Regions from separate parts of the Sphingomonas sp. CFBP 13603 genome, predicted to be linked through region 2. Evidence: riboswitches for the same ligand, from Rfam matches in the RefSeq annotation. Region 2 holds a riboswitch; each other region holds the start of a gene.

Region 1 (10,577 bases), on a different contig from region 2:
GATCGCAAGGACGGAGACGCTTCCACCGAATAAACGGGAAGCGAGACGAACCGTCACAGACGCACCAGCACTTGGCATTATTGACCCCTTATACATCCACCAGCACCCTTGCCGCCGCTTCTGAAGCAGGCGTACAAACCGCGCTTTCTCCCTAGGAACGAACGATAAATCGGTCGCCGAACCAACCATTACTCAGCTATGTTTTCCGTCACAAGTTGAATAATGAAATTTGGTAGACAGATTCGAAAGGATGCCGTTCCAGTGTTGCCCCAGGGTAACAGTCTCGTAACGGTCCTAATCGACGCGAGGGGATGATGACGGAAATCGAGCGAACGCGAGTCGTGATCGTGGGCGGCGGCACGGCGGGATGGATGACGGCCGCGGCGCTCGACCGGCTGCTGCCGAACGCGTGCACCGTGCACCTGATCGAGTCGGCGGAGATCGGCATCGTCGGCGTCGGCGAGGCGACGCTGCCGCACATCCGCGCGTTCGTCGAACGACTGGGGCTGGACGAGGCGGATTTCATGCGGGCGACGCATGCGACGTTCAAGCTCGGCATCGACTTTCGAGACTTCGGCGCGATCGGCGACAGCTATATCCACCCGTTCGGCACGTTCGGGCGTCCGCTCGGCGACGTCGGCTTCCATCATTACTGGCTGCGGTTGAACGCTGCCGGACGCGCAGGGCCGATCGGCGACTATTCGGTCGCGGTCGCCGCCGCCACCGCGGATCGCTTCGCCATCCCCGACGGCCCTGCCGACGATCTCGCGGCGAGCTTCGGCTATGCCTATCAGTTCGATGCGACGCTGTTCGGACCCTATCTGCGCCGCTTCGCCGAGGCACAGGGCGCACGCCGCACCGAAGGCCGGATCGTCGCCGTCGACCAGCACGCGGAGACCGGCAACGTCCGCGCCGTACGTCTCGATTCGGGCGAGACGATCGAAGGCGACCTGTTCGTCGATTGCTCGGGATTCCGCAGCCTGCTGCTCGGCGATACGATGGCAGAGCCGTGGGAGGATTGGTCAAATTGGCTACCTTGCGACCGCGCGGTGGCAATGCCCTGCGCGTCACCCCAGGGGCCGATCGAGCCCTATACCCGCGCCACCGCGAAGTCGGCCGGCTGGCAATGGCGCATCCCGCTCCAGCACCGCGTCGGCAACGGCTATGTCTATTCCAGCGCACATCTCGACGACCAGGCCGCCGCGGACTCGCTGGTCGCTTCGGTCGAGGGCAAGCCTCTCGCCGACCCGCGCTTCCTCAAGTTCCGCGCTGGCCGCCGCCGCAATAGCTGGGTCGGCAACGTCGTCGGCATCGGGCTCGCCTCCGGCTTCCTCGAACCGCTCGAATCGACGAGCATCTACCTCGCGCAGATGGCGATTACGCAGTTGATCGAACTGTTCCCGCAACGCGCCGGATCGAAGGGTATCTCGCCGACGGACCGGACCGAGTTCAATCGCCTGGTCGACATGGAATATGACCGCATCCGCGATTTCCTGATCCTCCATTACCACGCCACCACCCGCGACGATTCCGACTTCTGGAACCACGTCCGGACGATGGAGGTGCCGGACACGCTCGCGGAGAAGATGGACTTGTTTCGCCGCGCCGGCCGCGTCGCGCAGTATAGCGAGGGGCTGTTCCTCGAGCCGAGCTGGCTGGCCGTGTATCTGGGCCAAGGCATTGTCCCCCAGGGCTGGGACCAGCGCGCGAACGGCCCCGCGCTCGACGGACTCGACCGCGCCGTCGCCAATCTCCGCGCACAGGTCGCCGCCACTGCCGGGGCGATGCCGGACCACGCCGCGTTCCTCGCCCAGCGCAACGCGACGATCCCGGCATGACCGAACGCACACCCGTTCGCAGCATTGCGGTGTTGGGCGCCGGCATCGTAGGCCTGTCTGCCGCGATTGCCTTCGCCCGTGCGCTGCCGGGGCTCGCGATCACGTTGATCGAAACTCCAGCAGACCCCGCCGCGCTGGCGGATCGCATGCCCGGCACGTTGCCATCGATCGCCGCGTTCCATGACCGCATAGGCCTTGGCGAACGCGATCTCCTGGCCGCCGGTACGCTGCATCATATCGGCACGCGACTGTCCGACTGGCGCTCCGACGGCGGACGTGTCGTCCTGGCACGAGGTGACCGCGGCGGTCCGATCGGCACAGGGGCGTTCCAGCAGCATTGGCTGAACGCCCGCCGCGCCGGCAAGGTCGCTGCGTTCGATGCGTTCTCGCCAGCCGCTGCTCTCGCGGTAGCAGACCGGTTCGTGCACCCAGCGGACGATCCGGCTTCACCGCTTTCAGGCATTGCCTATGCGCTTCGTCTCGATCCGCCGCGCTACCGGGATCTGCTTCGCGCGTTGGCGCGGCATCTTGGCCTGGCGCCCGTTCCAAGTGCGTTCGCGGGCGTCGAACGCCGTGCGGACGGCGGCGTCGAGGCGCTGATGTTGGCGGATGGTCGTCGGATCGTGGCGGATCTGTATCTCGATTGCGCCGGCCCCGCCGCCCCGCTTCGCTCGGCGATCGACACGCGGTGGGAAGATTGGGGCAGATACCTGCCTGTCGACCGCCTGCTCCTGGGTACGGGGCCGGCCCGCGCGCCCTCCCCGACCGACGATCTGATCGCACTTCCAGCGGGGTGGCGGTTCGAAAAGCCTTTGCGGGATCGCACGCTGGTCGGCCTTGCCTATGCCGCCGCCCAGACACCGGACTCCAGCGCACGTCGCATTCTCCCCGCAGGCGAGGAGGTCGTGGACATCGCCCCCGGCGCCCGCCCGGAACCCTGGCTCCACAACGTCCTCGCGCTCGGTGACGCCGCTGTCACGCTCGATCCGCTGGCCGACGCCAATCTCCACCTCGCGCAAGCAGGGATCCTGCGCGCGATCGACCTCCTGCCCGGCCGTGACTGCGCCGCCAGCGAACTCGCCGAGTACAACGCCCGCACCTACCGCCAGGCATCGCGCGTGCGCGATTTCCAGGCCGCGCACTATCACGCCGCGACCCGAACTGGCGGCGACTTCTGGAAGCACGTCCGCCGACTGCCTCGCACGGACAGCCTCGATCACACGCTCGACCAGTTCGCTCACCGCGGTCGCCTGCCGTTCTACGAAGACGAAAGCTTCGAGCCGGACGAGTGGCGTGGCCTGCTTCTAGGCCTTGGCACTATTCCACGCGTTCCCGATCCGGTCGCCGCGTCAGCGCCGCTGGCATCCGTCCGCGCAGCGCTCAGCCAAATGGCCGAGAACAACGGCGCGCTGCCATCACGGCTTCCGCTCTACCCTACCTATCTCGCACACTTGGAACGCACTCGATGACCGATCCCATTCGCAAAGTCGTCATCGTCGGCGGCGGCACCGCCGGCTGGATGGCGGCTGCCGCAGCGGCACGCTTCCTCGACGACGGCCAGCGCCAGATCGTCCTCGTCGAATCCGATGCGATCGGCACGGTCGGCGTCGGCGAGGCGACGATCCCGCCCATCCTCGGCTTCAATCATCTGCTCGGCATAGACGAACGTGACTTCGTCCGCGCGACAGGCGCTACCTTCAAGCTCGGGATCGAGTTCGTCGGCTGGGACACCGGCGCCGATCGGTACATGCATACGTTCGGGACGATCGGTAGGGACATCCAGGGCCTGGCGTTTCATCAACTTTGGCTGAAACTACAGAACCACCCCGGCATCGGCGCAATCGAGGCCTATTCTCCGGGTGGCATGGCCTCAAGGGTTGGCCGTTTCGGGCTACCGAACGACGAGCAGCGCCGGTCGGGCGCAAGCCCCATGGCCTACGCCTATCATTTCGACGCCAGCCTCTACGCCGCCTTCCTGCGTCGGCACGCCGAGGCCGGTGGTGTCACTCGCGTCGAAGGCCGCATCATCGGCGCCGACCGCGATCCGGAGAACGGCCATGTCCGCGCAGTTCGGCTCGAGGATGGCACCGCGGTAGAGGGCGACCTGTTCATCGATTGCTCGGGCTTCCGCAGCCTGCTGCTCGGCGACACGATGGGGGTCGAATTCGAGGACTGGTCGCACTGGCTTCCCTGCGACCGTGCGATCGCGGTTCCGACCGAACCGACCACGCCTGTACTGCCCTACACCCGCGCCACCGCACGCCCGGCGGGCTGGCAATGGCGGATCCCGCTCCAGCACCGCACCGGCAACGGCCATGTCTACGCCAGCACGCACATGTCAGACGACGAGGCCACCGCGCTCCTGCTCGCGAACCTCGACAGCGCCTCGACCGCCGATCCGCGCCAGCTTCGCTTCAAGGCAGGCCGGCGCGCGAAAATGTGGGAGGGCAACGTCGTTGCGCTCGGCCTTGCCGGCGGCTTCCTCGAACCGCTCGAATCGACCAGCATCCACCTGATCCAGACCGGCATCTCGAAGCTGTTCGCGCTGTTCCCCGATCGCGGCTTTTCCGCCGTCGAACGCGACGAATACAACCGGCTGATGGGCGACGCCTACACGTCGATCCGCGATTTCATCATCCTGCACTATCACGCGACCCGCCGCGACGACTCCGTGTTCTGGCGCCATGTCCGCACCATGCCGGTGCCCGACAGCCTGACTCGCAAGGTCGCACTGTTCCGCGAGAAGGGGCGCATCTTCCGCTACGACGACGAACTGTTCGGCATCCCGAGCTGGGTTCAGGTTCTGCTCGGCCAGAACGTCATACCGGTAGGTTACGACCCGGTCGTCGATGCGCTCGATGCCGACCGCGTTGCAGACGCCCTCCGCCAGATGCGGGCGGCCACCCTGCGCGCCGCCGAAGCCCTGCCATCCCATGCGGACTTCGTCGCCCGCTACGCAGCCTTCGTCGGCGTTTAGAACGGGTCCGACACGATCGTCGATTGCCCGCACTTCCCGCCCGAGCTACACCTTCCCCGTCGGCCCGTTCTTCGGACGGGTCGGCATGATCGCACCGGTGCTCCGCAAGGAGCTTAAAAGGGAACGCGGTGAGGGTGGCTTCGGCCATCCGATGCCGAGGCTGTCCCTGCAACTGTAAGCGGCGAGCGTGATGCATGTGCGTGGCCGGGCGAATGCCCCGAGCCACCAGCCACTGGACCGATCGGTCTGGGAAGGTTGTGCACCAAGCGGTGACCCGTGAGCCAGGAGACCTGCCGGCGTGTGGTCGCTCTTGCCTGGTCCAGGGGATGGCCGAGGCACGGTACTCCGTCTGAGCGACGATGTGTGCGGTGGGGACCGCATGGGCAGACGTGCCGGCCGCGACGGCGTCCGGCGGGCACGACTGCTCCCGTTCGCTTAGGCGCGTGCTCGGGCCGATCGCTCGTGACGCGGGCCGAGGCGTGGGCTCGCGCGCCATGCTCGAGAGCGTCCCCTGCCGGTTCGTCCGACGCCCCGGGGGTTACCAATGGTCTTTTCGATTTCGCGCGCCACGATCGCCGCGTCCTTTCTCGTTTCGATACTGCCGCCCACGGCATACGCTCAGATCGCGGAGGACCGATCCGGCGATACGACCGACGACATCCTCGTCACCGGTCGTCATCAAGCGGACCTCACCGTCCCGAACGCGACCGGCAGCCGGCTCAAACTGACGCCGCTCGAAACACCCGCGACGCTGTCCGTCATAGACGGGGATACGATCCGGGCACGCGGCGACATGACGGTGATCGACGCGACCAGCCGCGCGCCCGGCATCACCAGCGTCGGCAATCTCGGCAATGGCGGCACCGCGCTCGCCGCCCGCGGGTTCAGCGGCCAGGGTTCGGTGCTCCAGCTGATCGACGGCGCCCGGCTGTTTCCGGCGGCCGGCACGATCACCTTCCCGACCGACCCGTGGATGGTCGACCGCATCGACATCCTCAGCGGCCCCGCCTCCGTACTCTACGGCCAAGGTGCGCTAGGCGGCGCGGTCAACGTGCTGATGCGCCAGCCGAATACCGTACGGACGCAGGTCGACGGCGAGATCGGCTATGGATCGCAGGACAGTTTCCATGTCGCAGCCGGCGCAGGCGGACCGATCGGCAATGACCTGTCGTACCGCGTCGACGGCAGCTATCGGCGGTCCGAAGGCTATGTCGATCGCGGGCAGTCACGCAGCTACGCGCTGTCCGCCACGCTGCGCTGGGCACCGACCGACACGCTCGTCGTCACCGCGCGCGACGATTACGGCAACCAGAACCCGATGCGCTATTTCGGCACGCCGCTGATCGACGGGCGTCTCGACGACAACAACCGCGATCGCAACTACAACACGCGCGACGGGCATGTCCGGTACCGCGACAACCGCACCAGCCTGCAGATCGATTGGACGCCGACCGACGCGCTCACCGTCAGCAACCAGGCGTACCGCCTGACCTCGAAGCGATCGTGGCTCAATCTCGAAAGCTATTGCTGGATCGCGGCGGACGGTTTCTGCCCGAACGGTGCCAATGGCGATCCTGCTACGCCCGGCCGGATCTATCGCACCGACATGACCGGGATCGTCCACGACCAGACGCAATGGGGCGATCAGGCCAGCATGACTCTGAAGACGCCCATCGCCGACGGCATTTCGAACGATGTCGTGCTGGGTTTCGACGTGAACCTGATCAAGCTCACATACTCGCATAATTTCGGCGCCGACCCGCAGATTTCCCCAGTCGACCCGTATGACTTCGACCCCGGCCTGATCGTCGACACGCAGGGGATCGCACCGCGCTATCGTACGCGGACCAACGAATATGCGGTCTTCGCGGAGGACCGGCTGAAGCTCGGCGATCACGTCTCGATCGTCGGCGGCATCCGGTACGAACGCGACCGGATCCAGCGCTGGACGATCGACTCCACGGTCGCCGTCCCCACGGAGACCTTGGCGCTCGACAAGCGGCTCCACAACACGACGTGGCGCGTCGGCAGTGTCTATCAACCGATCCCGACCGTCTCGCTCTATGCGCAATACGCGACCGGGGTCGATCCGCTCGGCACGCTGACGACCTATTCGACCGGGCAGGTGCAGTTCAGCAACGCAAAGGGCGATCAGGTCGAGATCGGCGCCAAGGCGGCGTTCCTGGGCGGACGCGGCACCGCGACGATCGCGGCGTATCGCATCGTCAAGAAAGGCCTGCTGTCGCAGCTGACGCCGACCAGTCCGATCGAGCAGGTCGGCCAGCGATCCGCCAAGGGTATCGAGGCTGCCGTCTCGCTGGACTTGCCCAAGGGGTTCGGGATCGACGCGAACGGCAGCGTATTGAACGCGAGGTTCGACGATTTCGTCTCGGGCGGCAGGAGTTACGCCGGCAACACGCCGCCCGACGTACCGGAGACGGTGGCGAACCTGTGGCTGCGCTGGACCGCGACGCGCGCATTCCAGGCGCACGCCGGGCTCCGCTATGTCGGACGCCGCTATTCGGATAACGCGAACGACTTCCGCATACCCGGTTACGTGACCGTCGACGCCACGCTGTCCTACGCAATGACGCCGCGGGTCGCGGTCGATCTCCACGTCTATAATCTGCTCGACAAGGATTATGCGATCAACAGCTACGGTGCGCAGCAGTGGATCCTCGGACGGCCTCGCGCAGTGGACGTTTCGCTTCGTGCCGGGTTCTAGCCTCCGCCGCCCCGCGTCGTTCGGCAGGGTCGGCCGGCGCTGGTTGTATCTCGTCCATCGGTGGGTCGGCATCGCCAGCTGCCTGTTCTTCGCGATGTGGTTCGTGTCGGGGCTGGTGATGCTGTACGTCCCCTATCCGTCGCTCACACCGGCCGAGACTTTGGCACGCGCGGAGCCGATCGACTGGCGCGCGGTGAACGTGCCGCCGCCAATCGACGGCGGACACCTGCCGCAGGAGCTGTTGCTCGAGATGCGCGACGGCGTCCCAGTCTGGCGGATCGAACGCTGGGAAGGCGACCGGCGAACCGTTTCCGCTGACGCTGGCGCCCTGCTTGCGCCAGTCGACGCCGCCTACGCCACGCGCGTGGCGAGCCGCTTCGGCCGGGAACCTGCAGCGCAGGTCGAACGCATCGTTCGCGATCAATGGACTGTGTCTGGCGGGTTCGATCGACATCGTCCGCTCTGGAAAGTGACGCTCGCAGATCCGCCGGGCACCGAGTTGTACGTGTCCTCTTTGACAGGCGGCATCGTCCAGTCGACGACCCGCAGCGAGCGCGTCTGGAACTGGCTCGGCTCGGTGCCGCACTGGCTGTATCCGACGATATTGCGGCAGGACAATTCCGCCTGGCGTCAGGTCGTGATGTGGGTTTCCGGCCCCTGCATCGCCGCAGCGGTGACAGGAATGTGGATCGGCATCCTGCGCACGCGGACGGGATCGCGCCGGTTCAAGGGCGGCCGGATGACGCCCTATCGCGGTTGGATGCTGTGGCATCACGTCGCCGGTCTGGTCGGCGGAGGCTTCCTGATCGCATGGATCTTCAGCGGCTGGCTGTCGGTCGATCCCTGGCACCTGTTCCGGGGTGTCGAGCCCGACGCCGCGGCCGTTCGCGCCTATGCCGCGTCCGACGCGATGCCTCTCGTCGATCTCGATCGACTGCGCGCCCCCGGATCTGGCGCCGTCCGCGCCCGGCTGATCGACAACGCGCATACGCCCCTCGTCCTGCTCGAATACGCCGATGGAAAACGAACGAGCCTCGGTGCAGCGACCTTCGCACCAGCCCGCCCCAGCACGCCGGCAATCGTCGCCGCAGCACGGCGACTCCAGCATGGCGCGCTGATCGCGCTCGACCGGCTGACCGCACCAGACGCCTATTGGTACGAGCCGGGTGGCAAGCCGCGCCTGCCAATCCTCCGGCTACGGTTCGACGACCCGCCAGCGACCTGGCTCTACATCGACCCCCAGACCGGCGAGGTACTTGTGACCATCGACCGTCGCCGCCGGGCCTATCGCTGGGCGTTCGATCTGCTCCACAAATGGGATCTGAACGTGCTGACGCTGCATCGCCCGCTCTGGGATCTGCTGCTCTGGCTGTTCTCGATCGTCGGTCTCGTCACGTCGGTCAGCGGCATCTGGCTCGGCTGGAAACGGCTCAGGCGCGGCTGATCCCGATATCGCGCCGAACCGGACCGTTTGCCCAAGTGACACCGCCGCGCACTCCGCGTAGTCGGTAGGCATGGCCGGGTTCCGTCGCCTTTTCCTCGATCACCGCACGCTGTCGGCGTGGCTGATCGTCTGCGCGCTGGCGATGAAGATCCTCGTCCCCGCAGGCTTCATGCCGGTCGTCTCCGGGGGCACGGTGACGATCCAGATCTGCGGCGGCACCGCGCCCTCGATGGCAACGATGATGGCCAAGGCCACGGTGATGGCCGAGGCGATGCCCGGCATGACGCATCATCAGGACAAGGGCGATCACCAGAACCGCGAGATGCCTTGCGCGTTCTCCGGGCTGTCCGCACCTTCGCTCGCCGCGGTCGATCCGCTGCTGCTTGCGATCGCGATCGCGTTCATCGTCGCCATTGGGTTTCGCCGGACATCGACCACCCCTGTCGCCGCGCGCGCCTATCTCAGGCCACCCTTGCGAGGTCCCCCACGCATCTCCGCGTGATCGGACGACCTTAAAACTCGCCGATCACACCGCTTCGACCGTCCGCACACCGGACGGAACAGCCTCCGCGCGCGATGTCGCCGCGCGGACCACGGCATCCATGCCGGCGCCTTCGTGCGTCGCCATGACGAACAGGGACTCGCATGTTCAGAACATTCCTGGCCGCCTCGGCGTCCATCGTCGCACTCTCCTCCCCGGCCCACGCAACCGATACGGATGATCCGCAGACCGAAATCGTCGTCAACGGCCAGCGCGATAAGCTGAAGCTCGATCGCAAGTCCGACACCGGCAGCCGCCTCGGCCTGTCGGTGCGCGAGACTCCCGCCACGGTCGAGACGCTGACTCAGGCCGACATGCAGGTCCAGGGCCTGCGGACCGCGCGCGAGGCGTTCAATTCGGTGGTCGGCGCGATCGCCGGCAACGTCCCCGGCAACCCCGCGGTCGTGACGTTGCGCGGCTTTTCGGGCGGCGCCGTATCGATCCTCCAGGACGGCGTCCGCGTCTCCACCTCGACCGTCGTCCAGCGCGACACCAACGTCTGGCATTACGACCGGATCGACGTCGTCAAGGGCCCCGCCTCGGTCCTCTACGGCGAAGGCGCGCTGGCCGGCGTCATCAACAAGGTCACGCGCAAGCCCACCCTCGACGGCGATCATCTCGACGGACTGCTCAGCATCGGCAGCTTCGCCACCGTGACCGCGGCGAGCGGCGTCAACCTCAAGCTGTCCGACACCGTCGCGATCCGCGCCGACGCCAGCTATCTGCATTCCGACAGCCTCTACGACGTCGACGACAACGCGACGCGTTCCACCGGTCTCACCGCCAGCATCCTCCTCAAGCCCGCGCCCGACCTTTCCGTCATGCTCGCGGTCGATCACTACGAGGACCGCTACGACAGCAGCTATCAGGGCCTCCCGTTCGTCTCCGCCGCGGTCGCGCGCGACCCAAGCGACGCGCTTCGCAGCCCCAACGGCATGGTTCTCGACAAGGCGCTACGCCGCCGCAACTACAACCCTGCCGGCGCCTATTCCGGCGCGCGCGACACGACGCTGCGCTCGCGGATCGACTATGCGATCGGCAGCGGCTGGTCG
Region 2 (10,577 bases):
GAAGCTGTGGTTCCAGTCGCCGCCGAGGCCCGATACGGACGAGACGTTGACGATGCAGCCCTTGTTCGCGCGCAGCGTGGCGATCGCGGCGCGGCTCATGTGGACGACGCCGTAGAGATCGGTCTCGATGACCTTGGTGAATTCTGAGAGGTCGCCCTCGTCGAGCTTGCCGAGATGGTCGACGCCGGCGTCGTTGACGAGCACGTCGATGCGGCCGAACTTGTCGATCGCGTGTGCCACCAGCGCCTCGCAGGCGGTCATGTCGGAGACGTCGGTTTCGAGCGTTCCGACGGTCGTGCCGTCGAGGCTGGCGGCGACCTTCGCGAGGCCGTCCGTGTCCTTGTCGCCGAGTACGAGCGTCGCGCCTTCCGCGGCGAAACGACGCGCGGCGCCTTCGCCGATGCCGGAGGCGGCGCCGGTGATCACCACGATCTTGTCATCGAATCTCATCGATCTGTGTCCTGAAGCTTTGGGGAGATACCGCGATGAACGACCGACATGCGTCCGGGTTTCCCTGCTGAATCAAAGGGATCGCCGGTCGGTCCCAGCGACGGACCCCGGTTGAGCTTGCACGCGTTGATGCGCTCGAACCTGTTTTCGGAGATCATCATGCTCGCATCCTTCCTGATGGGCCTCGTCGGTGGCCAGCGCGCGATGACGCCGCTCGCCGCGGTCGCCATCGCCGCCGCTCGCGACGAACTGCCTGCCGACAATGGTGCGCCGAAGCTGCTGTCGCATCCCATCGTCGCCGCAGGTGCGCTGGCACTCGCGATCGGCGAGATGGCGGGGGACAAGCAGAAGACCGCGCCCGACCGGATCGTCGCGATCGGCCTGGCCGCGCGGTTCGTCACGTCGGCGATCGCGGGGGCTTCGCTCGTCCCGCGGCGGCAGCGGTGGATCGGCGCCGCGGTGGGTGGACTGACGGCGGTCGCGGCATCCTATCCCGGCTGGCGTGCGCGAATGGCGGCGATGTCGCAGTACGGCCAGACACCGACGGGGTTCGTCGAGGATGCGGTGGTTCTTGCCAGCGCGGCGGCGATCGCGCGCAATGCGGCGAAGCTCGGCGCAGCCTGACGTCGGAGGTGTATTCCGGGCGGGCGGAAAAGCTGCCATGCGGTGGTAATGATCCGTATCTCATTCTCTACGCTCGCCTTCGTGTTGATCTCGTCCGGGAGCGCGATTGCGCAGACAAGTGTCGCGGCCGACCAGCCGGCTGAGATCGTCGTCACCGGGCGCGGGCTTGCCGATGCGCCCGGCGATCGTGCGTACGACGTCGTCACGATCGATCGCGCGCGGATCCAGGCGAATGCGAGCAATCGGCTGGAGAGCGTGCTGGCCGATGTCGCGGGGCTCCAGCAGTTTCGTCGGTCGGATTCGCGCAGCGCCAACCCGACCAGCCAGGGGATTTCGTTGCGCGGGATCGGTGGCAATGCGTCGAGCCGTGCGCTGCTGATCTTCGACGGCGTGCCGCAGGCGGATCCGTTCGGCGGCTGGGTCGCGTTTCCGGCGTATGCGACGGAAAGGCTCGGGCGCATCCGCGTCACGCGCGGCGGCGGTAGCGGGTATCAGGGGCCGGGCGCGCTGGCCGGGACGGTCGAGCTCGAAAGCGCGACGCCGGACCAAGCGGCGCCTTTCCAGGGCAACGTTGCGTATGGCAGCCGGGATTCGGTCGATGCCCAGGGGTATGCCGCACTGGTGCGCGGGTCGGGGTTTGCGACCCTGTCCGGCGCTTACGCGCGCGGGGATGGCTTCACGCCGACCGTCGAGGAAAGCCGGGGGATCGTCGATCGCGCCGCGCCGTACGAGCAGGCGTCGGGCGCGCTGCGGACCGTCGTCGGGATCGGTGCGAAGACCGAATTGCAGATGAATGCGAGCGCATTCACCGATCGGCGCGACCGGGGCAGCGACTTCACCGACAACAAGAGCGAAGGCGCGGATGCGAGCGTCCGGCTGGTCGGGCGCGGGCGTTGGGGATATTCGGCGCTGGCGTATCTGCAGACGCGCGCGTTCGCGAGCAGCTTCAACAGCATCAATGCCGCGCGGACGACCGCAATCCAGTCGCTCAACCAGTATAATACGCCCGCGACGGGGCTGGGGGGACGGATCGAGATCCTCCCGCCGCTGGGCGAGAGCATCGCGCTTCGCCTGGGAGCGGATGTTCGCGATGTCAGCGGGAAGACGCAGGAGCTGTACACGTTCGTCAACGCAGCGCCGACGCGGCGGCGCGAGGCCGGCGGGAGCACGACGACGACTGGCGTGTTCGCGGATGGGAGCCTCGTCGCGGGCGACTTCACGTTCAGCCTGGGTGGCCGGGTCGACTGGTGGTCGATCGACGGTGGCTATCTGTCCGAACGGCCGCTCGCGGGCGGCGCGGCGCTGACCAATCTGCGCTATGCGGATCGCGACGGCAGCGAGACGACCGGCCGGGCGGGCGTAGCGTATCAACCGGTCGAGGCGATCACGCTGCGGGCGGCCGGGTATCGCGGGTGGCGATTGCCGACGCTCAACGAACTGTATCGACCATTCCGCGTCGGCAACGATGCGACCGCGGCGAACGCGCTGCTGTCGCCGGAGCGGCTGACCGGGGTCGAGGGCGGTGTCACGCTGACGCCTGCTCCGGGCGTGAGCATCGCCGCGACGTATTTCTACAACCGGCTGAAGGATGCGGTGGCCAACGTCACGACGACCAACCCGCCGCAGGTGTTGCCGGGGGTGACGACCTACCGCGTTCGCCAGAACCTCGACGCGATCCGCGCGCACGGGTTCGAGCTGGATGCGGCGTATCGGCCGGGTCCGTTTGGCGTGCAGGCATCGTGGTCGCATACGAATTCGAAGGTCGAGGGGTCGGGGATCACGGCTGCTCTGGACGGTTTGCGTCCGGCGCAGACCCCGCGCGATCAGGTTTCGGGGACGATCGACTGGCGACACGACGCGGCAGCGCTGTCGCTGACCGTGCGCCATATCGGCCGGCAGTTCGATGACGACCAGAACACGCGGGTGCTCGATCCGGCGACGACGCTGGACGCGTATGCGGCGTTGCCGATCCTGCGCTCGCTGGTCGCCGAGGTGCGCGGGGAGAATTTGTTCAACGAGCGCGTCGAGGCAGGGATCAGCGGCGCGAACATCGTCGAGCGCGCCACGCCGCGAACGATCTGGGTGGGGCTGCGGTACGGCGGGCGGTGAGCGCCGATCGTCTCCAGGTGTCTCTGCGTTGACCCGTGTCTGGCGCACGACTAATGCCGCCAACGTGAAGGGTTCCCGGCGACGGGATCAAAAGGGAAGTCGGTGCGCGGGCCGGGTCGTCACGATCCAAATCCGCAAGACCGGCGCTGTACCCGCAACTGTGACCGGATAGCGGCCACCCCGATATGCCACTGGGTCTCGACCTGGGAAGGCGGGGTGGGCGCGGCGACCCGGAAGCCAGGAGACCTGCCTCTCACGGTCGATCCACTGCGCGGGCGGGTGTCCGGCGCGGACGAGTGCTCCGGTCATGCCGGGTTTCCTCGAGCGAGAGACGTCTGGCCGCCCGGCGAATGGTCGCTGGCGGTTCCGTTTAGGACGCAGCCGATGACGAAATTCTTCCTTCTCCTGAGTGCCGCGGCGATCGCATCGCCCGCCTATGCGCAGGACATTCCCGACTTCGACGCCCCCGAAGTCGTCGTCACCGCGACCCGCGCGGCGCAACCGCTGAGCGAGATCGGCCAGGCCGTGACCGTGATCGACCGCGCCGAGATCGAGCGCCGCCAGACCACCGTCGTGTCCGATCTGCTCGCGACCACGCCGGGCATTACCGTCACGCGCAACGGTACGGTCGGCGCGCTGACCAGCGTTCGCATCCGCGGTGCCGAGGCGGACCAGACGCTCGTCGTGATCGATGGCGTGCGCGTCAACGACCCCTCGTCGACCGGGGGCGGCTTCAACTTCGGCAACCTGCTGTCGAGCTCGGTCGAGCGCATCGAGATATTGCGCGGGCCGAACTCGGTGCCTTGGGGCAGCCAGGCGATTGGGGGCGTCGTCAACATCATCACAGCCGCGCCGACCGAGGGCGTGCAAGCGCGCGCCAACGCCGAGTACGGCTATGCCGACAGCGTGTTCGCGAGCGCGGGCGTCTCGGGCAAGTCGGGGCCGGTGTCCGGATCGCTGACCGGCGGCTATCTGCGCACCGACGGTATCTCGTCCGCAGCCAGCGGCACGGAGCGCGACGGCTATCGCCAATATGGCGCAACCGGGCGGGTGGGCGTCGAGTTCGCGCCGGGCATCGGCCTGGACCTGCGCGGCTATTTCGCGGACAGCAAAGTCGAGATCGACGACGGTTTTGACCCGAACACGTTCGTGGTCGCCGACAGTCTCGCCTACGCCACCACGCAAGAGCTTTACGGCTATGCGGGCCTACATGCGAACCTCGCGGACGGTCGGTTCAACAACCGCGTGGCGTTCACGATCGCCGATATCAACCGCGACAACTTCACCCAGCCCGGTGGCGACATATCGTTCATTGGCCGTGGCCGTAGCGAGCGCTATGAATATCAGGGCGACTTCCGCCCGCTCGACCAGGTGCGCGTCGTCGCAGGTGTCGAGCGCGAGAACAGTCGTTTCAACGACGGCTTCACGTTTGCAGATACCGGCATCACCAGCGTGTACGGCCAGCTGATCGTCAAGCCGCTCGATATCCTCACGGTCACCGGCGGCGTCCGCAACGACGACCACGACGATTTCGGCAGCCACACGACGTTCGGCGCCAACGCAGCGTTGGCATTGCGGACCGGCACCACCGTCCGCGCGAGCTATGGCGAGGGCTTCAAGGCACCGACCTTGTACCAGCTGTTCTCCGACTACGGGAACCGTGGCCTCGATCCGGAGACGGCACGCAACTTCGACGTTGGCGTCGAACAGGCGTTTCTCGGCAACCGGGCGCGCGTCGCGGTGACCTATTTCAATCGCCGCACGCGCAACCAGATCGACTTCCGCGATTGCAGCCCGGCCGAGCTGGCGACGCCCGGTTCGATCTGCGCCAACCGTCCGTTCGGCGTTTACGACAACGTCGCGCGGGCCGAAGCGGATGGCGTCGAATTCACGCTCGCGCTGCGCCCGGTCGACGCGCTGACGCTGACCGCCAACTACAGCTATATCGACACCGAGAACCGCTCGATCGGGGACAATTTCGGCAATGTTCTGGCACGTCGCCCAAAGCAGACCGCGAGCGTCGATGCCGATTATCGGTTCGCGTTCGGACTGTCCGTCGGCGGCACCGTGACGATGGTCGGCGACAGCTTCGACGAGGCGAGCAATACCACGCGGCTCGACGGCTATGCGCTGGCCGGCGTCCGTGCGGAACTGCCGATCGGCGAGCGGTTCGCGGTCTATGGCCGCGTCGATAATCTGACCGACTCGCGGTACGAGACGATTGCCGGCTACGGCAATTACGGCCGCGCGGCCTATGGCGGCGTGCGGTTGCGCCTGAAGTGAGGCGCGGGGCGATCCTCCTCGCGCTCCTGATCGGGGGCTGCGCCAAGCCCCCCGGCGCGGGAGTAGGCGGGGGGATCGTCTCGACCAATCCGTGCGCGGATTCGGTGCTGGTCCGCATCCTGCCGCCCGCAAAGATGGCCGCGATCAGCCATTATTCGCAGGATCCCTCCGCAACCTCGATCCCGATCGCTGTCGCGCGTAGGTTTCGCGGGATCGCCGGGACCGCAGAGGAGGTGATCGCGCTCCACCCCGATCTGGTCATCGCTAGCACCTACACGCCCCCCGCGACGCAGGCGGCCTATGCGCGGGCCGGTTTGAAGACGCTGCTGATCGGCATCCCCGACTCGATCGCGGAGAGCCAGGCGCAGGTCACGCAGATCGCCGAGGCTGCCGGTGCGCCGATGGGCGGCGCGCGAATCAACGCTGAGATCGACCGCGCGGTGTCGCGCCGGAGCCGCAAGGATGGCGCTTCGCCGAGCGCGTTGCTCTATATCAGCGGCGATCTCGCGACCGGGGGGAGCACGTTGCTGAACGACATGATGACGCGCGTCGGCTTCCGCAACGCCGCCGCGAGCTACGGCCTGACGCATACCGGCACGCTGTCAGCCGAAACGATCGTGACGCAGCCCCCCGCCGTCGTGATCGCTTCCGAACGAAAAAGCCGCGGCACCGCGCTGCGCCACCGCTTGTTGCCGAACACGCCGCAAGCCGTCTTCCCGCGCGTCCTGGTCAATTGCGGTGGGCCGACGATCCCGCCTGCGCTCGAACGCCTTGCCGCGATCCGGGCGGGGCTGTGATGCTGCACGCATACCAAAACCACCCCGGCGAAGGCCGGGGCCCAATTGGAATGGCCGAAGTAACGGAGTGCCGCGCATCGTCACGACCGTCCTCCAATTGGGCCCCGGCCTCCGCCGGGGTGGCGGTCGTGGCGGTGGTCGGTATGGGCGAGGCGGCGTTTTGATGACCCGCACCCTCAAGCTCGTCGCCCTCGGTCTGCTCGTGATCCTCCTGTTCGGCCTGTCGCTCGGCTGCGGGAAAGTCTGGGTGCCGGCCTCCGCCTGGTTCTCGACCGACCCGCGCTGGTGGATCATCCTCGAACTGCGCCTCCCACGTGCAGTCCTCGGGCTAGCGCTCGGCGCCACGCTCGGCCTGTCGGGCGCGGTGCTGCAAGGCTATCTCCGCAATCCGCTCGCCGACCCCGCCGTCGTCGGCGTGTCGTCGGTCGCAGCCCTCGCAGCAGTCGCGGCAATCGTGTTCGGGCTCGGCTCCGGCCCCGCGATCTTCGCGGCGGCGATGCTGGGGGCAGGCGGCGCGGTCGCGTTGCTCGCCGCGCTGACATGGCGGTCGCCGAGCGCGATCACCTTCATCCTCGCGGGTACGGTGCTGTCGAGCCTCGCCGGCGCGCTGACCGCGTTCCTGATCTCGATCGCGCCGAACCCCTATGCGGTCGCCGAGGTGATCGACTGGATCATGGGCGCGCTGACCGATCGCGGTTGGGACGACGTGACGCTCGCGCTCCCGCCGATGGCGGTCGGCGCGGCGCTGCTGATGCTCACCGGCCGCTCGCTCGACGCGCTGGCGCTGGGCGAGGCGGCGGCGCGGTCGCTCGGGACGCGGATGGGCCGGGTCCGATTGCTGGTCGTGCTCGGCACGGGGCTCGTCGTCGGTGCTGGCGTCGCCGTGACCGGCGTGATCGGCTTCGTCGGGCTGGTCGTCCCGCATCTGTTGCGACCGATCTTCGGTCACCGCCCGAGCGCGTTGCTGCTGCCCTCCGCGCTCGGTGGAGCGGCGCTCGTGCTCGCTGCCGACAGCCTCGTCCGCCTCGCGCCCGGCGCGGGCGAAGTCCGGCTCGGCGTGGCGATGGCGATGATCGGCGCGCCGTTTTTCCTCGGGTTGCTGGTCAGGGAACGAGGTCGCGCATGGATCTGATTATCAATGCGCTGGGCGTGAAACTTGGCAAGCGCACCGTCCTCAACGACGTGTCCGCGCACCTGCGTCCCGGCCGCGTCACCGCGATCCTGGGCCCCAACGGCGCCGGCAAGAGCACGCTCGTCAAGGCTGCAGCCGCACTTGTCGACCGCAGTACCGGCAGTGTCCGCCTCGACGCGCAGGACGTCGCCAGGATGGACGCGCGCGCGCGCGCCCGCGCGATCGGCTATCTCCCGCAGGACGCGACGGTCCACTGGAACATCGTCGCGCGCGATGTCGTCGCGCTCGGCCGCCTGCCGCACCTTGGCGCGCATGCCGCCCCGTCGCCCGCCGATCGCGCCGCAGTCGAGCGCGCGATGCACGACACCGAGACGATTCACCTCGCGGACCGCCCGGTCGGCGAACTCTCCGGCGGCGAGCGGGCGCGGGTCCTGCTGGGGCGCGTGCTGGCGGGCGAGCCGCGCTGGTTGCTGGCGGACGAGCCGCTCGCGAGCCTCGATCCGTCGCACCAGATCGACCTGCTCGCCCGCCTGCGCGGCTACGCGCTCGGCGGGGCAGGGGTGGCGATCGTCCTCCACGACCTCGTCCAGGCGCAGCGCGCGGCGGACGACGCGCTGCTGCTCACCGACGGCCGGTTGGTTGCCTTCGGGCCCGTCGCCGAGGTGATGACCGCGGAGACGCTCGGCCGCGTATTCGGCGTCCGTGTAGCGCCACTCGACGATGGCGATCGCCGCCTGCTGGTGCCGGTCGGACGCATCAAGGCGGCATAGACGGTCGACGCGCCGCGCCCGTGGCACTATCCCGCGCCGGGTGATCGACATTCCCGCTCCCCTCCGCCTGCGCCTAGACGGCGACGCTCTCGTCCAGAACTGGCGCACGCTCGACCGCATGAGCGGCACCGCCGCATGTGGTGCCGCGGTCAAGGCGAACGGTTACGGCCTCGGCGCGATCGAGGTTGCGCGCCGCCTGGCAGACGCAGGCTGCCGCGACTTCTTCGTGTCGAACTGGCAGGAAGCCGCCGAACTCGCCCCGCTGGGCCTGACGGTTTCCGTCCTCCACGGCGTCCGCGAAGAGGACATGCCCGCCGCGGCCGCCGGCTTCGCCCGCCCGGTTCTCAACACCCCCCGCCAAGTCGCGCGCTGGAAAACGGCGGGCGGCGGCGTGTGCGACGTCATGGTCGACACCGGCATGAACCGCCTTGGCGTCTCGGCGGACGACATCGCCGCCGGCTTGCTCGACGGCCTCCAGATCGAAACGCTGATGAGCCATCTAGCCTGCGCCGACGAGGATTCTCCAATGAACGCCGTGCAGCGCGACCGGTTCGCTGCACTGGCAGGCGCGACGACTGCAAAGCGCCTGAGTCTCGCCAATTCTGCGGGGATTGCGCTCGACGGCTATGCGTTCGATCTCACGCGGCCTGGGCTGGCGGTATATGGTGGAGTCCCCCGCGCCGGCCTGGCGGATGCGGTCAAGTTCGTGGCCACGATCGAAGCGCAAGTCCTTCAGTGCCGTCGCGTACGCGTGGGGCAAACGGTAGGCTATAACGCGACCTGGACGGCGCCCGCCGACACCGAGGTGGCGATCCTCAACTTGGGCTATGCCGACGGCTATTTTCGCGGATTTTCGAACTGTGGAACCGCATCGGCGGGCGGCATCCCGATGCCCGTTATCGGTCGCGTATCGATGGATCTCGTGGCCATCGACGTGACGAGTGTACCAGCAGTGCACGAAGGGACATGGCTGGCGCTCGATTTCGCGCTGCCCGAAGCGGCCGCGGTATCGGGGATGTCGCAATACGAACTGTTGACCAGTCTTGGCAGACGCTATTCGCGAGTTTGGCGTTAACAAGCGCATCATGCGGCACCGCAGGCCGGCATCAGGACTTGCTTCAAGCAAAAAAAAGGCCGCCCCGTAAGGAGCGGCCTTTTCAGTTGGTAGATCGGCGGATCAGAACTTGGCTTCGAAGCCTGCGTACATGAAGCGGCCGACGTTCTCGTAGATGCCCTGCGCGCCGGTCGTGCCGGTGATGTCGTAGGGGGGCTGGCGGTCGAACACGTTGTCCATGCCGGCATAGAAGCGGAACTTGTCCGTGACGTCCGCACCGACGCGGATGTTGTGGTAGGTCACATCCGGGTAGAAGGTGAACGGGAACGCGTCGGGATCGCGAGCCGGGCGACCCTGGACCGAGTTCTGCGTCTCATATTCGGCAGCGACCGTCTGCTTGCCGACATAACGGAAGTTGTAGTTAAGGTCGAAGACGCCGAAGTCGACATTGGCCGTGAACGAACCCGACCATTCCGGATCTCCGACTTCGAACTTCTGCTGGTCGATGAAGCTTGGGGTGTTGATGTCGGTATAGTTGTCGCGGTTGATCAAGTAGCTGACGATACCACGCAACGTTACCTTCGCACCGCCAACATTATGGCTATAGCTCAGATCGGCATCGACACCGGATGTCTTCTGCTTGGCAAAGTTGAATGGACCCGAGAGGAACGACTGCCCGGTCGCAGGGAAGGAGATCTGCGCGCCACCGTTGGTGACGCCGGTCTGACCAGCGAAGGTGCCGTTGGGATTACGCGTCAATGCCGCGCAATACTGATTGTTGATGCCGCTCGGGCTGTCGTAGCACTGGTTGATGATCGTCTGGGGCGCCAGCGCGAAGATCACGTTGGTGATCTTGATGTTGTAGTAGTCGACCGACAGCGTAAGGCCCGGGATCATGCTGGGCTGGAGGATGAAACCGCCAGTAAAGCTGTCTGCGGTTTCCTCGCGCAGATTGGGATTGCTGCCGTTCAGACCGCTGATGCCGGAGGTCGGAACGTTGGTGAAAGGCTCCGTGATACCGTTGAACGTCTGGGTCGTCGGAACGCCTGCGGCTGCGCAGTTAGCCGCACGGTTCGGGCCGTTGCGGATATTGTTCTGGCTGCAGGGGTCGATCAGGCCGTTGAGGAAGGTCTGGCTCGGCGCCGAGAACAGATCCCCCTGGGTCGGTGCACGAACCGAACGGGCATAGCTGCCACGAAGACGGATATCGCGTACCGGCGACCAGGTCAGGCCGGCATTGTAGGAATACACGGTGCCGGTTGCGCCGATGTTATAGTCTGAAACGCGACCTGCGCCATCGATCGTCAGTTCCTGGAAGAATGGAACGTCCTTCAGCAGCGGAATACGGATTTCACCGT
Region 3 (10,577 bases), on a different contig from region 2:
GTCGCGATCCGCGCGATGCCGGATGATCCGATCTTCCATCTCGCCATCGAACGCCTGCGCGGTCGCGACATAGACGAGCCGAGCGCCGGCCTGATCCGCCGCCGCTTCGGCAACTGCCTGCGCATGGCGGCTCTTGCCGGACCGCGCGCCCCCCAGCACGAACAGGCTTTTCCCGAACGGGGCCCCAACCGATTGCATCCCGCCATCTCCTTCGTGCTTGCGGCTCGCGACCGGAATGACGATGACGCCTGCAAGATCAAGCGAAAGCGCCCGATCGAGTGAAAGACCCTATGAACGCGCTGCGCATCCACGGCGGACGGATCGATATCGCCGCCGCTCTTTATCCCGACGCGCCGCGCCCCTGGCTCGATCTGTCGACCGGGATCAATCCGTGCGCCTGGACCGCCGCCCCCCTGCCCGCGGTCGATCTTCATAGCCTGCCCTCGCCCGCCGACCTGCAGACGCTGGAAGCGACCGCTGCCGCAGTGTTTAGCACGAGCGCGGACCGTGTCGTCGCGTTGCCCGGCAGCGAGGTTGGTTTGCGGCTGCTGTCCCAGCTCGATCTGCCCGCGCCCGTCCGGTTCGTGACGCCAAGCTACGCCACGCATGCCGACGCTATCCCCGGCGCAATGCCGATCGCCCGCGCCGGAATCGATACGGTCGACGATGGCACGCTGTTGCTGGCCAACCCCAATAATCCGGACGGCCTGCTCGACGCGCCCGATCGGCTGGTGGCAGTTGCGCGCAAGGGCGTGTGGCTGGTGGTAGACGAAGCCTTTGCGGACGTTGCGCCGGATACGAGCATCGTCCCCCTGCTTTCGCGCGACGATCGCGCCATCGTGTTCCGGTCTTTCGGTAAGTTCTTCGGCCTGCCGGGCATCAGGTTGGGCTTCATGATCGCGCCACCGTTGCAGGCGGCCCAGATGCGCCGACAGTGGGGAAGCTGGCCGGTATCCGCGCATGCCGTCGCCTATGGCAACGCCGCGTACCGTGACACCAACTGGATCGCGCAGGCCCGCGGGTCGATCCTGGACCGTGCTGCGCGGCTCGATGCCTTGCTGTCCGATCACGGTCTGCGGGCCAGTGGTGGTTGCGCGCTGTTTCGCCTGATCGACACCGACGATGCCGAGGCGCTGTTCGTGCGGCTCGCACGCGCTGGCATCCTCACGCGAACCTTCGACCATTCGCCGCGCTGGCTCCGTATGGGCGTGCCGGGGGACGAAGCAGCGTTTGAGCGGCTGGACCGAGCGCTCTCGCATGGCTGAACCCATCGCAGCGCTTGCGATCATCGTCGACATTGCAATCGGCTGGCCTGCGGCGCTCTACGCCAAGGTCGGGCACCCGGTCGGCGGGTTCGCACGGTTGATCGGCTGGGCGGAAACGCGCTGGAACCGTGCCGTTTCTTCAAGCGCGACCCGCCGTGCTGCCGGCGTCCTGACGATCGCGTTGGTCATCGCAGTAGCCGCAGGTGGCGCGTGGCTGCTCGCCGAGCTTGCCCAGATCGCGCTCGGCCACGCCGCATGGATAGCCATCGGCCTGATGGCCGCCCCCGGCCTCGCGATCCGGAGCCTCTACGACCACGTCGTGCCGATCGCTCGCGCATTGCAAGGCGCCGATCTCGAAACGGCGCGCGCGCGCGTCGCGATGATCGTGGGACGGGACGTCGCGACGCTCGACGAAGCTGGAGTCGCCCGCGCCGCAATCGAGAGCCTCGCGGAGAGTGTCTGCGACGGCGTGGTCGCACCGCTGTTCTGGTTGTTGGTCGCCGGCGTGCCCGGCCTCTGGGCGTACAAGGCGATCAACACCGCCGACAGCCTGATCGGGCACCGCGAGGACCGCTGGCGTGCGTTCGGCTGGGCGGCGGCACGCACCGACGATATCGCCAATCTGATCCCTGCACGGATCAGTGGCGCGCTGCTCTGCATCGCCGCCGGTGGCGGCTGGCGAACGATGCTGCGGGACGCGTCGAAGCATGCCTCGCCCAATGCCGGCTGGCCCGAGGCAGCGATGGCGGGCGCGCTCGACCTGCGCCTGGCTGGGCCGATCGCCTATGATGGCCTCGTCGCCGACAAGCCCTATATCGGCGACGGCCGCGTCGACGTATCGGTGGTGGACCTCAACGACGCGCTCGGCATCTATCGCCGAGCCTGCATCCTTCTCCTCTTTATCGCCGGAGCGATCGCATGGCTGCTCTGATGTTGCAGGGAACCGGCTCGGACGTCGGCAAGTCGGTGCTGGTCGCGGGACTCTGCCGTGCGTTCGCCAATCGCGGGCTGTCGGTCCGCCCGTTCAAGCCGCAGAACATGTCGAACAACGCCGCCGTCACCGCGGATGGCGGCGAGATCGGCCGGGCGCAGGCCACCCAGGCGATCGCGTGCCGGGTTCAACCGAGCGTCGACATGAACCCGGTGCTGCTGAAGCCGCAGGGCGACCGCACCTCGCAACTTATCGTCCGTGGGCAGGTCCGGGGCACGCTCGCCGCGGCACGCTGGCGAGAAGGCCGGGCCGGCTTGCTGGTCGACGTCCTCGACAGCTTCGAACGCCTGTCGACAGGCTGCGATCTGGTCGTCGTCGAGGGCGCGGGCAGCCCCGCCGAGATCAACCTGCGCGACGGCGATATCGCCAATATGGGTTTCGCGCGCGCCGCCGACGTCCCCGTCATCCTGGTCGGCGACATCGATCGTGGCGGCGTCATCGCGTCGCTGGTCGGTACGCGCGCGGTGATCGATCCAGCCGACGCGGCGATGATCCACGGCTTTCTCGTCAACAAGTTCCGCGGCGATCCTGCGCTCTTCGACGACGGCTACCGCGCGATCGAGGCGCGCAGCGGGTGGCGCGGCTACGGCGTCGTGCCGTGGCTCGCCGACGCCGGCCGGTTGCCGAGCGAGGATGCAGTAATCCTCGAACGCCCCGCCGCGTCAGCCGCACGGCGAGTGACGATCGCCTGCCCGATCACGCCACGGATAGCCAATTTCGACGATCTCGATCCGCTCCGGCTCGAACCCGGCGTATCGCTGCTGATGATACCGCCCGGCACTGCGATCCCCGATGTCGACATGATCATCCTCGCCGGATCGAAGGCGACGATCCCCGATCTCGCTTTCGTGCACGCGCAGGGCTGGGACATCGACATCCGCGGGCATCATCGTCGCGGCAAGCCGGTGCTCGGGCTCTGCGGCGGCTATCAGATGCTCGGACGCAGTATCGCCGACCCGCACGGGATCGAGGGCCCGGCGGGCACCGTCGAAGGGCTCGGATTACTGGACATCGACACGATCCTAACCGCGACGAAGACGCTCGAACGCGTCGAGGGCATCGCGGGCGGTGCGCGGTTCGCAGGCTATGAGATGCACATGGGCGAAACCCACGGCGCCGGCTTGGCCCAGCCCGTTGGCCATCGCGCGGACGGCAGCCCGGAAGGTGCGATCAGCGCGGACGGGCTCGTCGCCGGCAGCTACGTCCACGGCCTGCTGGCGCTTGCCGAACAGCGGGCGGTCTGGCTCGCGCGGATCGGCGTCGATGCGGTCGGGCCCGATCACGGCGCCTCGATCGACGCGGCGCTCGACGCGATCGCGGCAACGCTCGAACGCCACCTCGATCTCGACGCGATGCTGGCTTTAGCGCAGCGTGCCGGTCATGACGCCACCAACGGCTAGCGCGAGCAGCACCCCGGTCTCGGCGATCTCGATCCCGGCACCATAGGCATCGCCGGTCACGCCGCCGAGCGTCCGCCGCAACCACGCCGCCACGCCGAGCAACAGGAACGGAACGATCACCAGCGCCGGAGCCATCACCGCCGCCAACGCCAGCACCAGTCCCCAGCCGATGAGGTCCTGCCGCCGCACCGCACCCGCGATCGCCGCCCCCAGGCCGCCCGCCCGGATCGGCGGCAACATCCTGGCCCAGGCGAGCGGCCCCATCCGCGCCGCAAACGGCACGAGGATGACGACCCACCAGCCTGCCATCCCGACCGCATGCAGCAGCACCAGCTTGGCGATCATCTGGCTGACGATCGCGACGACGCCGAAGCTGCCGATATGCGGATCCGCCATCACGGCGAGTAACCGCGTCCGATCGCCGTGCGCCGCGCCCAGGCCGTCGGCGAGGTCAGCCAGCCCGTCGAGATGCAGAGCGCCGGTGATCGCGACCCACGTCAGTAGCGCAGCGCAGGCGCCCGTCCACGGATCGATCAGCGCGCCAAGCCATCCGGCCACCGCGACCATCACGCCGACTGCCAACCCGACGATCGGGTAGAAGCGTATCGCCTCGGCAAAACCGCTCGGCCCGACGGTCACGCGCGGCATCGGCAGGCGCGTCAGGAAGCCGAACGCTACGATCAGCCGCCTCATGTCGCGAGCCCGACGATCTGGACGGTCCGCTCGTCTCCAGGCCAGATCCGCAGCGACACGAGCGACGCATAGGGCAGGTCGAACGCCCAGATCTGTCGTCGATCGAACCCGCACAGATCCGCGAGCGCCGCGCGGATCGCGCCGCCATGCGTGACGATTAGCGTCGCCGCCGGGGGCACATCGGCAAGCGCATCGTGCACGCGGCCTTGGAGCGCAGACCAGCGCTCCCCGCCCGGTGGAGGCGCCGCGTCTGGATCGTCATAAAACTGCGCCAACGCCGTCGGATCGACCTCCGCGGGCTCGAGCCCATCCCAGGCCCCGAAATCGAGCTCGCGCCACCGCGGGTCGACATCGACCTCGATCGCCCGAGAGGCGGCGATCGCCCGCGCACAGTCGCGTGTCCGGGCAAGGTCCGACGTCACGATGCGCGCGACGTCGAGCGTCGCCGCCCGTGCCAGACAGGCGGCAATGCCCTGAACCGTCACCGATGCGTCGGTCCGTCCGAGCAGCAGCCCTTCTCGTGTCGGTGCGCCATGCCGCATCAGGTACAGCATGTGCGAGCCGGTCACGCGACCGAGACCCCCGCCTCGGCAAATGTCGCCATCTCGTCATGCGCCGCCAGCGCCGCGCGAACGAGCAACGTCGCAGTCGCCGCGCCGCTTCCCTCGCCGAGCCGCATGCCCAGCGACAACAGGGGATCGAGACCCAATGCCCGCAACAGGCGCGCATGACCCGGCTCGGCCGACACGTGGCCGGCAAGACAGTGTGCGAGGATATCCGGGCACGCAGCGGCGATCGGCGCGACCGCGGCACAGCATATGAAGCCATCGAACATGACGGGTACGCCAGCGAGGCGCGCCGCGAGGACCGCGCCTGCGATCGCCGCAAGTTCGCGACCGCCAAGCCTGCGTAGCGTCTCGAACGGGGTGGTCAGTGCGTCCCGGTGCAGCGCCAGCCCGGCCTCCACGGTCGCGATCTTGCGGGCCATGCCGTCGTCGTCGACTCCCGTACCGGGCCCGACCCAGTCGCGTGCCGATCCATCGAAGCTGGCGAGGCACAGCGCGGCGGCCGAGGTCGAGTTGCCGATCCCCATTTCGCCGAGCACGATCAGGTCGGGCGCATCCGCAACGACGGCGGCGCCCGCGTTGATCGCGGCGAGACATTCCTCCTCCGACATCGCCGGGGCGACGGTGAAATCGATCGTCGGCCGGTCGAGGTCGAGCGGGACGACTCTGAGATCGAGCCCCGCCGCGCGCGACAGCGCGTTGATCGCCGCGCCGCCATGCTCGAAATTGGCCACCATCTGCGCCGTGACGGAGGCCGGAAACGCACTGACGCCGCGATCGACGATGCCGTGATTACCCGCAAAGATCACCACCCGGCCGCGATCGAGCCGCGGGCGTTCATGGCCCTGCCAGCCGGCCATGAAGACGGCAATCTCTTCCAACCGCCCGAGCGAACCCGGCGGTTTGGTGAGTTGCCCCTGACGCGCCACCGCCGCCGATCGGGCGGCTTCGTCCGGCTGCGGCAACGCGCGCAAGGATGACAGAAATGCTCCGGCCGTCGAAAAGAAGGTCATTCCACGACGAACCCGGCGGGCGGCGTGCGCGTGATGAAGTGGCCCTTCACCCCCTGCGGCCATTGCTTGAACGGCACCTGCCCGAACGCGCTCTCGCCGTAGAGCCGCGCGTAATCGAGGATCGCACGCGCGGCGTCTTCGGTCGGCTCGAATCTGCCGAGCACATAGCCAACCTTGGCGGGCGCGCGGAGGTGGATCGTGCAGAAATCCTGGCACGCGAACAGGCACGGCATCTCCTGCACCGCGACGTCGGCATAAGCCGGATCGCTCGCCTGCACCGCCTTCAGCGCGCTGACCAGCCGCGCGCCGCCGCGTTGGCCGTGCTCGTCGTCGCGCGCATCGGTGGAATGGCGGCACGTATTGCACGCGACTACCGCGACGCCGTCTTCGACCGGCTTCAGCATGTCCGTTCCCGGACGATCTCGGAACGATGTGAACTTGGCATAGAAACCCCTTCGGACAGTCGGTCTCGCACGACGCGAAGGGCGAAGGTGCATGCCTCCAGCCTCCGCGCAACGCGAAGCGATGTCGTCGCTCGGGGTGTTACCCGTCCGTTCGGCGCACCCTGGCCGGACGAAAGACGACCGCGACGGGCAGGTCTCCTGGCTCGCGGGTCAACGCCGTCCGCGCCGCCTTCTCGGGAACATCCCAATGGCATGAGGCACGATGGCTCGCCGCGTACAGTTGCAGGGGCAGCCGGGTGTTTCCCGTTCCCATTTTCATCCCCCTCCGCGCGAGCATCGGGGGAACCTGTCGCGGGGGCAGCGATAGGCGGGAGGTGGAGACGACGCAAGACACGGCTACGTCGGTTAGAAGTCCGCCAGCCATCCCCACGCGCTCCCGTCATCCTGACGAAAGTCAGGATCCAGGGTAACGGGAGGTGGCCTTCGTGGCTCTGGATCCTGACTTTCGTCAGGATGACGGACGGTGGTTTCATTGGGTCGTAGAGTACGAAGCCGCCTAGAACTCCACGCCCGCCTGCGCCTTCACCCCCGACCGGAACGGATGCTTCACCTGCGTCATCTCGGTTACCAGGTCCGCCATCTCGATCAGCGCGTCCGGCGCGTTCCGCCCGGTCACCACGACATGCGTCATCTCGGGCTTCTCGGCTAACACGGCCAGCACCTCGTCGACCAGCAGATACTCATACCGCAACACGATATTGAGTTCATCCGCGACCACCATCGCGTACGACGGGTCGGCAATCATCCGCCTGACCTCGTCCCACGCCTCGCGCGCCACCGCGATGTCGCGCGCGCGATCCTGCGTGTCCCAGGTAAAGCCCTCCCCCATCGGCTTGAACTCGCATAGGTCCGGGAACGCATCGAAAACCGCCTTCTCGCCGGTCGTCATCGCGCCCTTGACGAACTGTACCACGCCAACCTTGCGCCCATGTCCGATCATCCGCACCGCCATGCCGAACGCGGCGGTCGACTTGCCCTTGCCCTTGCCGGTGTGGACGATGATCAGGCCCTTCTCGATCGTCTTGCTCGCGACGATCCGGTCGTGGACCTCCTTGCGCTTGGCGCTCTTGGCATTCTGCTCGTCGTCGGTCCGCATGATCAAGTCCTCTCGTCCTCCCGATGGCGGATCGCGCCGCGCGGCGCTAGAGCGACCGACATGCTCCGCCTCACCGACCTCAAGCTCCCGCTCAACCACGCCGACGAAGCGCTGCCCGCCGCGATCCGCGATCGCCTGCGCGTCACCCCGCGCGACCTGATCCGCTACACCATCGCGAGGCGCGCGCACGATGCCCGCGACAAGATGGACATCCAGCTCGTCTATTCGGTCGACGTCACGCTGAAAAACGAGGACGCCGTCCTCACGCGTTTCCGCAAGGATCGCCACGTCCAGCGCACCCCCGACACGGGATATCGCTTCGTCACCAAGGGCGGCACGAGCTATACCGGCCCCCGACCGGTGGTCGTCGGCGCAGGGCCATGTGGCCTGTTCGCCGGCCTGATCCTAGCGCAGATGGGCTTCCGCCCGATCATCCTCGACCGCGGCAAGGTCGTCCGCGAACGCACCAAGGACACCTGGGGCTTGTGGCGCAAAAGCGTCCTCAACCCCGAATCCAACGTTCAGTTCGGCGAGGGCGGCGCCGGCACCTTCTCCGACGGCAAGCTCTGGAGCCAGATCAAGGACCCGCGCCATCTTGGCCGCAAAGTCCTGACCGAGTTCGTAAAAGCCGGTGCGCCGCCCGAAATCCTGACCGAAGCGCACCCGCATATCGGCACCTTCCGCCTCGTCACGATGGTCGAGAGCATGCGCGAGACGATCGAGGCGCTCGGCGGCGAATACCGCTTCTCGACGCGCGTCGATGGTCTCGACATCGTCGACGAGGCCGGCACCCGCCAACTCCGCGGGCTTCACCTGAGCACCGGCGACTATCTCGAAGCCAACCACGTCGTCTTCGCGGTCGGCCACAGCGCCCGCGACACGTTCGAGATGCTCCATGCCAAGGGTGTCCACGTCGAAGCGAAGCCGTTCTCGATCGGTGTCCGCATCGAGCATCCGCAGTCGTGGATCGACGAAGCCCGGTTCGGCCCCTGCGCCGGTCACCCGGATCTCGGCGCGGCGGCGTACAGCCTGTCGCATCACTGCAAGAACGGGCGAACCGTCTATAGCTTCTGCATGTGCCCAGGCGGCACCGTCGTCGCCGCGACCTCCGAGGAAGGCCGCGTCGCGACCAACGGGATGAGCCAATATTCGCGCAACGAACGCAACGCGAACTCGGGGATCGTCATCGGCATCGACCCCGAGCGCGACTATCCCGGCCACCCGCTCGCCGGGATCGAACTGCAACGCTACTGGGAATCGCGGGCGTATGTGGCCGGGGGTTCGAACTACAAGGCACCCGCGCAACGCATCGGCGACCTGCTCGCTGGGCGGGCGTCGACTGCGCTCGGCTCGGTGATCCCGTCGTACAAGCCGGGCGTGCACATGACCGACCTGTCGGAATGCCTGCCCGAGTTCGCAATCACCGCGCTGCGGGAAGCTTTGCCCGCGTTCGGGCGCGAGATTCCCGGCTACGATCATCCCGACGCAGTGCTGACCGGGGTCGAGACGCGGACCTCGTCGCCGGTGAGGATCACACGGGGCGACGATTTCGTGAGCCTCAATACGGCGGGGCTTTTCCCGGCTGGCGAAGGCGCTGGCTATGCGGGGGGTATTCTTTCCGCGGCGGTCGACGGGATCAAGGTCGCGGAAGCGGTTGCGTTGAGCCTCACTGCTTAAGCCGTTTCGTTCCCCCGCGAAGGCGGGGGTCCAGGAGCCAAGAATACCTGCGTTCGTTACCCTGGGCTCCCACCTTCGCGGGAGAACAGAGGGTTGTGACAACTGATTCAGGGGTCTGCGGGGACCAGTTTCCACAACACCACCCCGGCGGAGGCCGGGGCCCGGTTGGGGGACGTTACTGACCTAAAGGCAAACTGCCATCATTTTGAGCTTTCCAATTGAACCCCGGCTTTCGCCGGGGTGGTGCAAAACTCGATGGCGACTACCTTTGCGCCATAAGCGTATGAGGGAAACGCCACTACCCTGACCAAACTGACAAACGTTCGAAGCAACATTAGTCGATGTGCAGCCCCCTCCAGCCCCTCACCTCCGCCGTTGCGGCCCAGTTTCGATCAACCACGCCCGCGGCAGCCCGGTCGGCTTCGCCACCCCGTCCAGACGCCGCGCACTCACCAGAGCGACCCGCTTCAGGATCATCTGGTCCTTGAACGCATCCATCCCGCCACCAGTCGGCTTGGCGAGGATGCGCTTCACCACGTCCATCCCTGCGACGACATGCCCGAACGCGGCATAGCCCGGATACCCCGCGCGCGCGTCCATCGCCGGCGCCGGCCCGATCGTGATAAAGAAATTCCCCCCAGCCGACGCCGGCGTCATCCCGCGCGCCATCGAGATCGTGCCATCGAGATGCTTGATGCCGGTCATCGCGGTGGTCTCGAGCGGAAACGGCGGTAGTATCCGCCGCGCGTCGGTGCGGATGCCCGCCTGGATAAAGCCGAGCTTCGGCCCGGACTTCTGGCGGCTCGCGCGGTAGAAATCGGTGCCGTCGAACCGACCGTCATCGACATAGGCGAGGAAATTAGCGGTCGTCTTCGGTGCGTGGCGGGCGTCGAGCGCCAGCAGGATCGGCCCCTCGGAGGTGACGATGCGGACGCGGACAAGGCCGGGCTTCGGTCCCGGTTCAGCACGCTGAACCTGCCGCCTTGCCGGCTGCGCCGTTCCCGCGGACGCCAAGGCCGCAATAGCTACGAAGCCGATCATCAAACGCCGCATTTCGATCACTCACGCCTTTACCGATTGGCGGCGGCTACCTGTCCGCCTGCGGAGAGGCAAGCGTGGAGGGGTGTCTAGTGACGTGGAGTAGACCGGTGATCACCGTTGGTACCAACGTCAGTTTTGCACCGCTCAGCATGCACCAGCGAGCGCTTCGGCCTAGTTCCATTCTTCCGAGTAGGCACCACCCCGGCGGAGGCCGGGGGCCAGTTGGGGAACGTCGGTGATGTAGGTTTGCGTTTTGTCACTCAGGCCATGCCAACTGGGCCCCGGCCTCCGCCGGGGAGGTGTGTTGGTGGAGGTCGTCAGGTCTCGCCCGCACGGCTTGAGGACGCCAAGTCGTACCTATCGGCATAGTT

Evidence for each region. A riboswitch is a leader RNA that binds a small molecule or an ion and turns the genes downstream of it on or off. The one in region 2 is predicted to bind cobalamin.
Region 1: linked by a shared signal. The riboswitch ahead of IFR23_RS07970 (TonB-dependent receptor) and the one ahead of IFR23_RS14990 (TonB-dependent receptor plug domain-containing protein) in region 2 are both predicted to bind cobalamin.
Region 3: linked by a shared signal. The riboswitch ahead of IFR23_RS08970 (DUF1636 domain-containing protein) and the one ahead of IFR23_RS14990 (TonB-dependent receptor plug domain-containing protein) in region 2 are both predicted to bind cobalamin.

What each region holds. Positions count from the first base shown of each region.
Region 1 covers NZ_JADBIA010000004.1:26,066-36,642, reverse strand. The annotation lists gene IFR23_RS07990 (TonB-dependent receptor) at 1-57, opposite strand, end outside; gene IFR23_RS07985 (tryptophan halogenase family protein) at 315-1,838, shown strand; gene IFR23_RS07980 (tryptophan 7-halogenase) at 1,835-3,307, shown strand; gene IFR23_RS07975 (tryptophan halogenase family protein) at 3,304-4,815, shown strand; cobalamin riboswitch at 4,896-5,127, shown strand; gene IFR23_RS07970 (TonB-dependent receptor) at 5,360-7,540, shown strand; gene IFR23_RS07965 (PepSY domain-containing protein) at 7,476-8,984, shown strand; gene IFR23_RS07960 (DUF2946 family protein) at 9,055-9,486, shown strand; gene IFR23_RS07955 (TonB-dependent receptor) at 9,630-10,577, shown strand, end outside.
Region 2 covers NZ_JADBIA010000010.1:73,113-83,689, forward strand. The annotation lists gene IFR23_RS14970 (SDR family NAD(P)-dependent oxidoreductase) at 1-450, opposite strand, end outside; gene IFR23_RS14975 (hypothetical protein) at 447-611, opposite strand; gene IFR23_RS14980 (DUF4126 domain-containing protein) at 610-1,074, shown strand; gene IFR23_RS14985 (TonB-dependent receptor) at 1,123-3,183, shown strand; cobalamin riboswitch at 3,236-3,451, shown strand; gene IFR23_RS14990 (TonB-dependent receptor plug domain-containing protein) at 3,568-5,466, shown strand; gene IFR23_RS14995 (ABC transporter substrate-binding protein) at 5,463-6,263, shown strand; gene IFR23_RS15000 (FecCD family ABC transporter permease) at 6,427-7,395, shown strand; gene IFR23_RS15005 (ABC transporter ATP-binding protein) at 7,386-8,165, shown strand; gene alr (alanine racemase) at 8,215-9,240, shown strand; gene IFR23_RS15015 (TonB-dependent receptor domain-containing protein) at 9,343-10,577, opposite strand, start outside.
Region 3 covers NZ_JADBIA010000004.1:260,959-271,535, forward strand. The annotation lists gene cobU (bifunctional adenosylcobinamide kinase/adenosylcobinamide-phosphate guanylyltransferase) at 1-198, opposite strand, end outside; gene IFR23_RS08940 (threonine-phosphate decarboxylase) at 279-1,265, shown strand; gene cbiB (adenosylcobinamide-phosphate synthase CbiB) at 1,258-2,196, shown strand; gene IFR23_RS08950 (cobyric acid synthase) at 2,184-3,656, shown strand; gene cobS (adenosylcobinamide-GDP ribazoletransferase) at 3,618-4,349, opposite strand; gene IFR23_RS08960 (histidine phosphatase family protein) at 4,346-4,918, opposite strand; gene cobT (nicotinate-nucleotide--dimethylbenzimidazole phosphoribosyltransferase) at 4,915-5,928, opposite strand; gene IFR23_RS08970 (DUF1636 domain-containing protein) at 5,925-6,332, opposite strand; cobalamin riboswitch at 6,504-6,697, opposite strand; gene cobO (cob(I)yrinic acid a,c-diamide adenosyltransferase) at 6,889-7,488, opposite strand; gene IFR23_RS08980 (NAD(P)/FAD-dependent oxidoreductase) at 7,549-9,165, shown strand; gene IFR23_RS08985 (peptidylprolyl isomerase) at 9,529-10,206, opposite strand.